DNA from 3 places in the Streptomyces sp. IBSBF 2435 genome. Region 2 is predicted to be linked to each of the others. Evidence: predicted binding sites of a transcription regulator. Region 2 holds the regulator's gene; each other region holds the start of a gene.
The links. Region 2 encodes HrcA, which represses chaperone genes, less so after heat shock. Its sites were predicted from a motif close to TTNGCACTCNGNNNNNCNGAGTGCNAA; they were not measured.

Region 1 (3,272 bases), on a different contig from region 2:
CGGACTGGATGATCTTCTCCAGCAGCGGCAGCAGGTCCTGGATCGAGGAGATCTTGCCCTGGTGGATCAGCACGTACGGGTCGTCGAGGACGGCCTCCATACGCTCCTGGTCCGTGACGAAGTACGGCGAGAGGTAGCCCTTGTCGAAGGCCATGCCCTCGGTGAACTCCAGGTCGAGGCCGAAGGTGTTCGACTCCTCGACGGTGATGACACCGTCCTTGCCGACCTTGTCCATCGCCTCGGCGATCAGCTCGCCGACCTGCTTGTCCTGCGCGGACAGCGCGGCGACGGCCGCGATGTCCTCCTTGCCCTCGATGGCGCGCGCGGTGGCCAGCAGCTCCTCGGAGACCGCCTTGACGGCCGCGTCGATGCCCTTCTTGAGCGAGGCGGGGGACGCGCCGGCCGCCACGTTCCGCAGGCCCTCCCGGACCAGCGCCTGGGCGAGCACCGTCGCGGTGGTGGTGCCGTCACCCGCGATGTCGTTGGTCTTGGTCGCCACCTCCTTGACGAGCTGGGCGCCCAGGTTCTCGTACGGGTCCTCCAGCTCGACCTCACGGGCGATGGTGACGCCGTCGTTGGTGATGGTCGGCGCACCGAACTTCTTGTCGATGACGACATTGCGGCCCTTGGGGCCGATGGTCACCTTCACGGTGTCGGCGAGCTTGTTGACGCCGCGCTCCAGGGCGCGACGGGCGTCCTCGTCGAACTTAAGAATCTTGGCCATGCCTGCGAACTACCTCGTCTACTCGTCTAATCACGTCGTCACGGACGGTAAGGACGGCGAAAGAAACCGCCCCGGGGTCCCGGCCTCAAGGACACGGACTCCCGGGGCGGGATCACGGCTGGTGCAGCCGGGGATTTACTTCTCGACGATCGCGAGAACGTCGCGGGCCGAGAGGACGAGGTACTCCTCGCCGCTGTACTTGACCTCGGTGCCGCCGTACTTGCTGTAGAGCACGACGTCGCCCACGGAGACGTCGAGCGGCAGCCGCTTGCCGTCCTCGAAGCGGCCCGGGCCCACAGCCAGGACGACGCCCTCCTGGGGCTTCTCCTTGGCGGTGTCCGGGATGACCAGGCCGGAGGCCGTGGTCTGCTCGGCGTCGAGCGGCTGGACCACGATGCGGTCCTCAAGCGGCTTGATGGCAACCTTGGTGCTGGCGGTCGTCACGATCCGACCTCCCCCTTCAAAGGGCTCACGGGAGTGTCTGTCTGGGTCGGCGACCTGGTAGGCCCGTCGTCGCGGGTGCCGGACCTGCCCGTCGCTGTTTGTCTGGCACTCAGCGGTGCCGAGTGCCAGAAGTGAGACTAGGACGGCTTTAGCACTCGGTCAAGCGGAGTGCCAGCCGCGCGCCGCCGTCCGGGGTCGGCGTCCCCCTTCCGCGGGGGGAGAATGGGCGCGTGACGCCCGAGGATCTTGAGGGACTGCTGACCGCGGAGGGCCAGAACCTGCTGGCGGGGCTGCGGGAGCACGACCCCGTGGACGACCTGGCGGCGGCCACCAGGCTGCGGCGTACGCACGACGCGGGGCTGGTCGCCGCCGCGCTCGGCCAGGCGCGGCTGCGGCAGCGGGCGGTGGCGAAGTTCGGCGCGGCCGACGCGCACCGGATGTACTTCACGCCGCATGGCCTCGAACAGTCCACCCGCGCGTCGGTGGCGGCCCACCGGGCGCGCAGGTTCGCCGCGTTCGGGCCGGCGGCGGTGGCCGACTTGTGCTGCGGCGTCGGCGGCGACGTCCTGGCCATGCTGCGGGCCGGCCTGTCCGTGACGGCCGTCGACCGCGACCCGCTGACCTGCGCGGTGATCACGGCGAACGCCGCCGCGCTGGGCCTGGCCGACCGCCTTGAGGTCAGGTGCGCGGACGTGACGGACGTCGGCACGGGCGGCCTCGACGGGGTGTTCGTGGACCCGGCCCGGCGCACCGCCCGGGGCCGGGTCTTCGACCCCGAGGCGTATTCGCCGCCGCTGTCGTGGGCGCTGCACGCGGCGGCCACCGGTTCACCCGGAGCGGTGAAGGTCGCCCCCGGCATCCCGCACGAGGCGGTGCCGCCCGCCGCGGAGGCCGAGTGGATCTCGGACGGCGGCGACGTCAAAGAGGCGGTGCTGTGGTTCGACGGCCGCGGCGACCGCGTACGCCCCGGCGCCCGCCGCGCGACCCTGCTGCCCTCGGGTGCCACGCTCACCGGGCGCGGCCTGCCCGACCCCCCGGTGCGGCCGGTCGGGCGCTACCTCTACGAGCCGGACGGCGCCGTCATCCGCGCGCATCTGGTGGCCGAGGTCGCGGAGGAGCTGGACGGCGGCCTGATCGACCCGACGATCGCGTACATCACCTCCGACGAGCGGCGGGCGACGCCATATGCGACGGCGTACGAGATCACCGATGTGCTGCCGTTCGGCCTGAAACGGCTCAAGGCGCTGCTGCGGGAGCGCGGGGTCGGCGTCCTGACGGTGAAGAAGCGCGGGTCCGCGGTGGATCCGGAAGACCTCCGCCGCCGGGTGCGGCCCCAGGGCCCGCACTCCGCCACGGTCTTCCTCACCCGCACCGCCGGCGCCCCGTCCATGCTCCTGGGCCACCCGGCCGCGGCGGGGGGTGCCCCGTAGGGGCGCGGGGAACCGCGCGAGGAACCGCCCACCGGCCGGTGGTCCGGACGCGACAGCGACAGCCCCTGTCACCCCGTGGCGACCCGCACCCCGTCGACGGCTGGTCGGACCGTTCCCCGCCCCCCCCCGGCCGGTCGTCAGACGTAGTCCTCCAGCCGGGCGAGGGTGAAGCCCTGCGAGGCGACCTGCCGCAGCAGGTTGGCCGTCATCACCGTCATCGTCTCCCCCTTGAGCTGCGACGGGCCGCGGAAATGCGCCAGGATGATGTCACCGGGGTGGAATTTCTTGTCGGGGCGCTGGAATTGCACCTTCTTGATCTGCATCGACTCCCGCCAGAGAATCATCGCCCGCAGGCCGCCGCAGGATTTCACCGCGGCCCGCGTGGCGTCGTTGTAGTTCCCGTAGGGCGGCCGGAAGAGCCCGGGAGCGGTCCCGTATTCCCGGGTGAGTTTCGTCTGCTGCGTGCAGATCTCGTGCTTCTGCTGCGCCAACGACTTGGTGTGCAGGTCAGGGTGGCTGAGCGTGTGGTTCTGTATCGAATTGCCCAGCGCCTGGAGCGGCCGGAAGAAGCCGTAGTCGTTCTTGATGATGTCGTCGGTCAGGAACATCGTGAACGGGATTTTGAGGTCCCGCATCATCGCGACGAATTTCGGGTCCTTCTCGGCGCCGTCGTC
Region 2 (3,272 bases):
GACCGCCGCCGCGCAGGTGGGTGATGCCGCGCTGGTGCAGCGGGATCGACTGGCCGGACTGCGTACCCGGCCGGATGTCGATCTCCTCCAGACCGTCGAGCGTCTCCAGCGGGCACTTCGTGCCGAGCGCCGCCGCCGTCATCGGGATGGTGACGGTGCAGTGCAGGTCGTCGCCGCGGCGCTGGAAGACCAGATGCGGGACTTCGCGGATCTCGACGTAGAGGTCGCCTGCCGGGCCGCCGCCGGGGCCGACCTCGCCCTCGCCCGCGAGCTGGATACGGGTGCCGTTGTCGACGCCCGCGGGGATCTTGACGGTGAGCGTACGGCGGGACCTGACCCGCCCGTCACCGGCGCACTCCGGGCACGGCGTGGGCACGACGGTGCCGAAGCCCTGGCACTGCGGGCAGGGCCTGGACGTCATGACCTGGCCGAGGAAGGAGCGGGTGACCTGGGACACCTCGCCGCGACCGCGGCACATGTCGCAGGTCTGCGCTGCGGTGCCGGGCGCGGCACCTTCACCGTTGCAGGTCCCGCAGGTGACCGCGGTGTCGACCTGGATGTCCTTGGTCGTGCCGAAGGCCGCCTCTTCGAGGTCGATCTCCAGCCGGATCATGGCGTCCTGCCCGCGCCGGGTGCGCGAGCGCGGTCCGCGCTGCTGCGACTGCCCGAAGAAGGCGTCCATGATGTCGCTGAAGTTCCCGAAGCCCTGCCCGAACCCCGCTCCCGCGCCGCCGCCAGCGGCGGACAGCGGATCGCCGCCGAGGTCGTAGACCTGCTTCTTCTGCGGGTCGGAGAGCACCTCGTAAGCGGCGTTGATCTCCTTGAACCGCTCCTGGGTCTTGGGGTCGGGATTGACGTCAGGGTGCAGTTCCCGGGCGAGACGGCGGAATGCCTTCTTGATCTCGTCCGGACCTGCGTCGCGGCGCACGCCTAGTACGGCGTAGTAGTCCGTGGCCACTTACGACTCCGCCAGGATCTGTCCGACGTAACGTGCCACTGCGCGTACCGCTCCCATCGTTCCGGGGTAGTCCATGCGGGTCGGTCCGACCACGCCGAGTTTGGCGACTGCCTCGTCGCCCGAACCGTAGCCGACGGCCACCACCGAGGTGGAGTTGAGGCCCTCGTGAAAATTCTCATGACCGATTCGGACGGTCATGGTGGAGTCCTTGGCCTCGCCGAGCAGTTTGAGGAGGACCATCTGTTCCTCCAGTGCTTCGAGTACCGGCCTGATCGTCAGCGGGAAGTCGTGGTTGAACCTGGTCAGGTTGGCCGCGCCGCCCAGCATGATGCGCTCTTCCGTCTGCTCCACCAGGGTCTCCAGCAAGGTGGCGAGCACTCCGGCGACCGCGGGGCGGTCGTCGTGGTCGAAACTCTCCGGCAGATCCTGCACCAGCGGCGGCACATCGGCGAACCGGCGGCCGACGACCCGGCTGTTGAGCCGGGCGCGCAGATCGGCCAGCACCGTATCGCCGACCGGCGCCTGGCAGTCGATCAGCCGCTGCTCGACCCGCCCGGTGTCGGTGATGAGCACCAGCATGATGCGGGCGGGCGCGAGCGCCAGCAGTTCCACGTGGCGCACCGAGGACCGGGTCAGCGACGGATACTGCACGACGGCGACCTGCCGGGTGAGCTGCGCGAGCAGCCGTACGGTCCTGGCGACGACGTCGTCGAGGTCGACCGCGCCGTCGAGGAAGTTCTGGATCGCCCGGCGCTCGGCGGACGACAGCGGCTTGACGCCGGCCATCTTGTCCACGAACAGCCGGTATCCCTTGTCGGTCGGGATACGGCCCGCGCTGGTGTGCGGCTGGGCGATGTAGCCCTCGTCCTCCAGCACCGCCATGTCGTTGCGCACGGTGGCGGGGGACACGCCGAGCCGGTGACGTTCGGTGAGCGCCTTGGAACCGACCGGCTCCTCGGTGCCGACGTAGTCCTGAACGATGGCACGCAGGACTTCGAGTCTGCGTTCGCTCAGCATTCGCGCACCTCCAGCCGTGACGTTCGTGGCCTGGCACTCCGCCGTTTCGAGTGCCAGCTTTCCCGCAGCAAGTGTACGGCGAGGCAGCAAGGGCTCGGCAAGGGTGCGGCACACCGGGCACGCGGAGGTGGCGGTGGTCTGCGGCGCGGCGGCGATAGCGTCGCCCCCGTGGAATCAGTGGAGAGCACGGAGGGTCCGGGTTCGGGCGGTTCTGTCTGGGAGCAGCTGGCTCCCGGGGTCGCACGGCGCAGGATGCCCCATCTCGATGTGACGATCGGACTGGTGGTCGGCTCCGACGGTGTGCTGCTGGTGGACACCGCCTCGACTCTGCGGGAGGGCGAGGAGCTGCGCGGGCAGGTCGAGGCGCTGACCGGGCGTACGGTCACGCACATCGTCCTCACGCACGGTCACTTCGACCATGTCTTCGGTACGGCCGCCTTCCCGGGCGCCGAAATCTTCGGGGAGCGCGGGCTGGACGGTTATCTGCGCCGGGAGCGGGAGACGCTGCTGGCGGACGCGGTACGTTTCGGCACCGACCCGGCCGAGGCCCAGCGGGCGGCCGGGGCGCTGGTGCTCCCGACCCGGCAGGTGACCGGTGAGACCGCGGTCGACCTGGGCGAGCGGCCGGTGCGGCTGGTGCACGCCGGCACCGGGCACACCGGGCACGACCTGGTGGTCGTGGTGCCGGGCGCCGGACCGAGCGACCCGACGGTGGTCTTCTGCGGCGACCTGGTCGAGGAGTCGGGCGAGCCGCAGGCGGGCGACGACGCGGACCCGGCCCACTGGCCCGGCACGCTGGACGCGCTGCTCGCCCTCGGCGGCGAGACGGGCCGCTACGTGCCCGGGCACGGGGCGGTGGTCGACGCGCGTTTCCTGCGGGCCCAGCGGGACGCGCTGGCGGAGCGCTTCGGGACCGCGCCTTCCTAGGTTCCGCCCGGCCCTGCTGGTTACGATCGCCCCCATGCGCAGCAGGAGTTACGACCCCGATCTGACCCCGCCGTGGAAGAAGAGCGCCCCGGCGCCCGAGGTGGCGGCGGAGCCCGACCTGGTGGTCGAGGAGGCCGCGACGGGCTTCTGCGGGGCGGTGGTGCGCTGCGAGAAGACCGCGGAGGGGCTGACGGTCACCCTGGAGGACCGGTTCGGCAAGCACCGGGTCTTCCCGATGGTTCCCCGCGGCTTCCTCATCGACGGCCGCGCGGTGACGCTGGTACGCCCGCGGGCCGCGCCCGCGCCCCGGGGGCCGCTGCTGTCCGCGTCCGGGTCCGTCGCGGTGCCGGGCGCGAAGGCGCGGGTGGCG
Region 3 (3,272 bases), on a different contig from region 2:
GCCCGGCTGCTCACCGAGTCCGGCGGCCACCTCCGCGAGGCCCTGGAGTCCGCGCAGGCCTGACCGGCCGGCACCGGACCTCGCCGGCAGGGGCGCCGCCTCGCGTGCTGGACGGTGATCCCTGGCGGGATCAGAAGTCCATGTCACCGCCGGGCATGCCGCCCGGGGCGGCGGCGGACGCCTTCTCGGGCTTGTCCGCGATGACGGCCTCGGTGGTGAGGAAGAGCGCGGCGATGGACGCGGCGTTCTGCAGCGCGGAGCGGGTGACCTTCGCCGGGTCGATGATGCCCTCGGCGATCATGTCGACGTACTCACCGGTCGCGGCGTTCAGGCCGTGGCCGATGGGCAGGTTGCGCACCTTCTCGACGATGACGCCGCCCTCAAGACCGCCGTTGACGGCGATCTGCTTGAGCGGGGCCTCCAGCGCGAGCTTCACGGCGTTGGCACCGGTCGCCTCGTCGCCTTCCAGCTCCAGCTTCTCGAACACCGCGGTGGCCTGCAGCAGGGCCACGCCGCCACCGGCGACGATGCCCTCCTCGACGGCGGCCTTCGCGTTGCGCACCGCGTCCTCGATACGGTGCTTGCGCTCCTTGAGCTCGACCTCGGTCGCGGCACCGGCCTTGATGACGGCCACGCCGCCGGCCAGCTTCGCCAGCCGCTCCTGCAGCTTCTCGCGGTCGTAGTCCGAGTCGCTGTTGTCGATCTCGGCGCGGATCTGGTTGACCCGGCCGGCGACCTGGTCGGTGTCGCCCGAGCCGTCCACGATGGTCGTCTCGTCCTTGGTGATGACGACCTTGCGGGCGCGGCCGAGCAGGTCGAGCCCGGCGTTCTCCAGCTTGAGGCCGACCTCTTCGGAGATGACGGTGCCACCGGTGAGGATGGCGATGTCACCGAGCATGGCCTTGCGGCGGTCGCCGAAGCCCGGGGCCTTGACGGCGACGGACTTGAAGGTGCCGCGGATCTTGTTGACGACCAGCGTGGAGAGCGCCTCGCCCTCGACGTCCTCGGCGATGATCAGCAGCGGCTTGCCGGACTGCATGACCTTCTCCAGCAGCGGGAGCAGGTCCTTGACCGCGGAGATCTTCGAGTTGACGATCAGGATGTACGGGTCGTCGAGCGACGCCTCCATACGCTCCAGGTCGGTGGCGAAGTACGCCGAGATGAAGCCCTTGTCGAAGCGCATGCCCTCGGTGAGCTCGAGCTCGAGCCCGAAGGTCTGCGACTCCTCGACGGTGATGACGCCTTCCTTGCCGACCTTGTCCATCGCCTCGGCGATCAGCTCGCCGATCTGGGTGTCGGCGGCGGAGATGGAGGCGGTCGAAGCGATCTGCTCCTTGGTCTCCACGTCCTTGGCCTGCTCCAGCAGGGCGGCGGAGACGGCCTCGACGGCCTTCTCGATGCCGCGCTTGAGCGCCATCGGGTTGGCACCGGCGGCTACGTTGCGCAGGCCTTCCTTGACCAGGGCCTGGGCCAGGACGGTCGCGGTCGTCGTGCCGTCACCGGCGACGTCGTCGGTCTTCTTCGCGACTTCCTTGACCAGCTCGGCGCCGATCTTCTCGTACGGGTCCTCCAGCTCGATCTCCTTGGCGATGGACACACCATCGTTGGTGATCGTCGGGGCGCCCCACTTCTTCTCAAGGACGACGTTCCGGCCCTTGGGACCGAGGGTGACCTTAACGGCGTCGGCGAGCTGGTTCATCCCGCGCTCAAGGCCGCGCCGCGCCTCCTCATCGAACGCGATGATCTTAGCCATGTGAAGTGTCCTCCGCGGACTGGGGGTTCCCCCACCGAGGCGGGGGGCGGTGGATCGGACCGTGTGGCGCCCGCGACGGACGGCCTGCCGGCCGCCGGTTCCTTCCCGACGCCCGGGCGGGCCTCACCGACCCGGTCCAAGTGGCACTCTCACTCGGAGAGTGCTAACGCCAATGATTAGCACTCTCCCCCTGCGAGTGCAAGCGTGCGGCTCGGCGGAAGGGGCCTTCCCCGGCGGCCTGGGGCGGTCCGGGGAGCGGCCCGAGGGCCCCCGGAGCACCCGGGCATGGGCGAAGGGCCACCCCTGGCGGGGTGGCCCTTCGTGGTGGCGTCGCGTCGGTGGCCGAACGCGCCCGAGCCGTCAGCCGGCCAGCCGGACCATGTCCGCCTGCGGCCCCTTCTGACCCTGCGAGATCTCGAACTCGACTCGCTGGCCTTCTTCGAGGGTGCGGTATCCGTCCATCTGTATCGCGCTGTAGTGGACGAAAACATCCGCACCACCGTCGACCGCGATGAAGCCGTAGCCCTTCTCCGCGTTGAACCACTTGACGGTGCCCTGAGCCATTCCTAACTCCCCTATTACTGGCCCTATCGCGGCCCCGCGCTCCGCGGGCCCGGGTCAGACCTCACCTCCGAAGAGGTGTGCGCCGGAACGCGTCGACCGCGGCTGAATGTATCTGCACGGATGCCGTCTGCAACAGGTCAATTGGACGAGAATTCTGGGCGCGACCGATCGGAAATACCATAGGAAAAAATGATAATCAAGGGCAAGTCGGACCGGACATAGCGGGCCTAAGGGGTTTTTCGCTTATGACTTTGGCGATAAATCGCCGCACCCGCCCCACGCGGTCGCCAGGCAGGCGCCGCTTGCCCCTGGCAAATGAACTCGGGCCCGCCGAGTGCCCCGGATGCGGGCGCCCCACCCGGGGGCGAAAGCAGTTCCCGGGCGGGGCGCAGGTTAAACATCAGAGCTTCTGCGGATTCCTGACAGTTCGGGGGCGGGCCGGCTCAGCCGCCCGCGACCGCGGGAATGATCGACACGCTGGCGCCGTCGGGGACCGCGGTGGCAAGACCCTCGGAAAAGCGGACATCGTCATCGTTGACATAGACGTTCACGAAACGGCGGAGTTTGCCGGTGTCGTCGAGAACCCGCGCGGAAATACCGGCATGATTCTTTTCGAGCGATTCGATCACCGCGGCCAGCGTCGCGCCCTCGGCCTGAACTTCGGCCTGGCCGCCGGTGTAGGTACGGAGAATGGTGGGGATACGTACGGAAGCACTCATGCGAGGCCAGCCTCTCGGAACGCGGCAACGGTGGGGCGGATGGTCGCGGTCGGCCCGGTGGTCGGGGACACCGCGTCCAGAGTCTTGAGCCCGTCGCCGGTGTTCAGCACGACGGTCTCGGCGGCCGGGTCGAGCAGCCCGGTCTCGATGAGCTTGCGCAGCACACCGACGGTCACCCCGCCGGCGGTCTCGGCGAAGATCCCCTCGGTGCGGGCGAGCAGCTTGATAGCGTCCAC

Region 1: the regulator HrcA is predicted to act here: its motif matches at 1,317-1,343, upstream of groES (co-chaperone GroES).
Region 3: the regulator HrcA is predicted to act here: its motif matches at 1,894-1,920, upstream of groL (chaperonin GroEL).

Annotation. Positions count from the first base shown of each region.
Region 1 covers NZ_JAJSYW010000048.1:3,328-6,599, forward strand. Annotated here, with positions in the region: gene groL (chaperonin GroEL) at 1-724, opposite strand, end outside; gene groES (co-chaperone GroES) at 860-1,168, opposite strand; gene V7E46_RS12265 (class I SAM-dependent methyltransferase) at 1,399-2,598, shown strand; gene V7E46_RS12270 (polysaccharide deacetylase family protein) at 2,736-3,272, opposite strand, start outside.
Region 2 covers NZ_JAJSYW010000041.1:11,704-14,975, reverse strand. Annotated here, with positions in the region: gene dnaJ (molecular chaperone DnaJ) at 1-958, opposite strand, end outside; gene hrcA (heat-inducible transcriptional repressor HrcA) at 959-1,975, opposite strand; gene V7E46_RS11115 (MBL fold metallo-hydrolase) at 2,228-2,902, shown strand; gene V7E46_RS11110 (DUF3097 domain-containing protein) at 2,937-3,272, shown strand, end outside.
Region 3 covers NZ_JAJSYW010000270.1:977-4,248, forward strand. Annotated here, with positions in the region: gene murQ (N-acetylmuramic acid 6-phosphate etherase) at 1-63, shown strand, start outside; gene groL (chaperonin GroEL) at 131-1,753, opposite strand; gene V7E46_RS31615 (cold-shock protein) at 2,114-2,317, opposite strand; gene V7E46_RS31620 (MoaD/ThiS family protein) at 2,761-3,036, opposite strand; gene thrC (threonine synthase) at 3,033-3,272, opposite strand, start outside.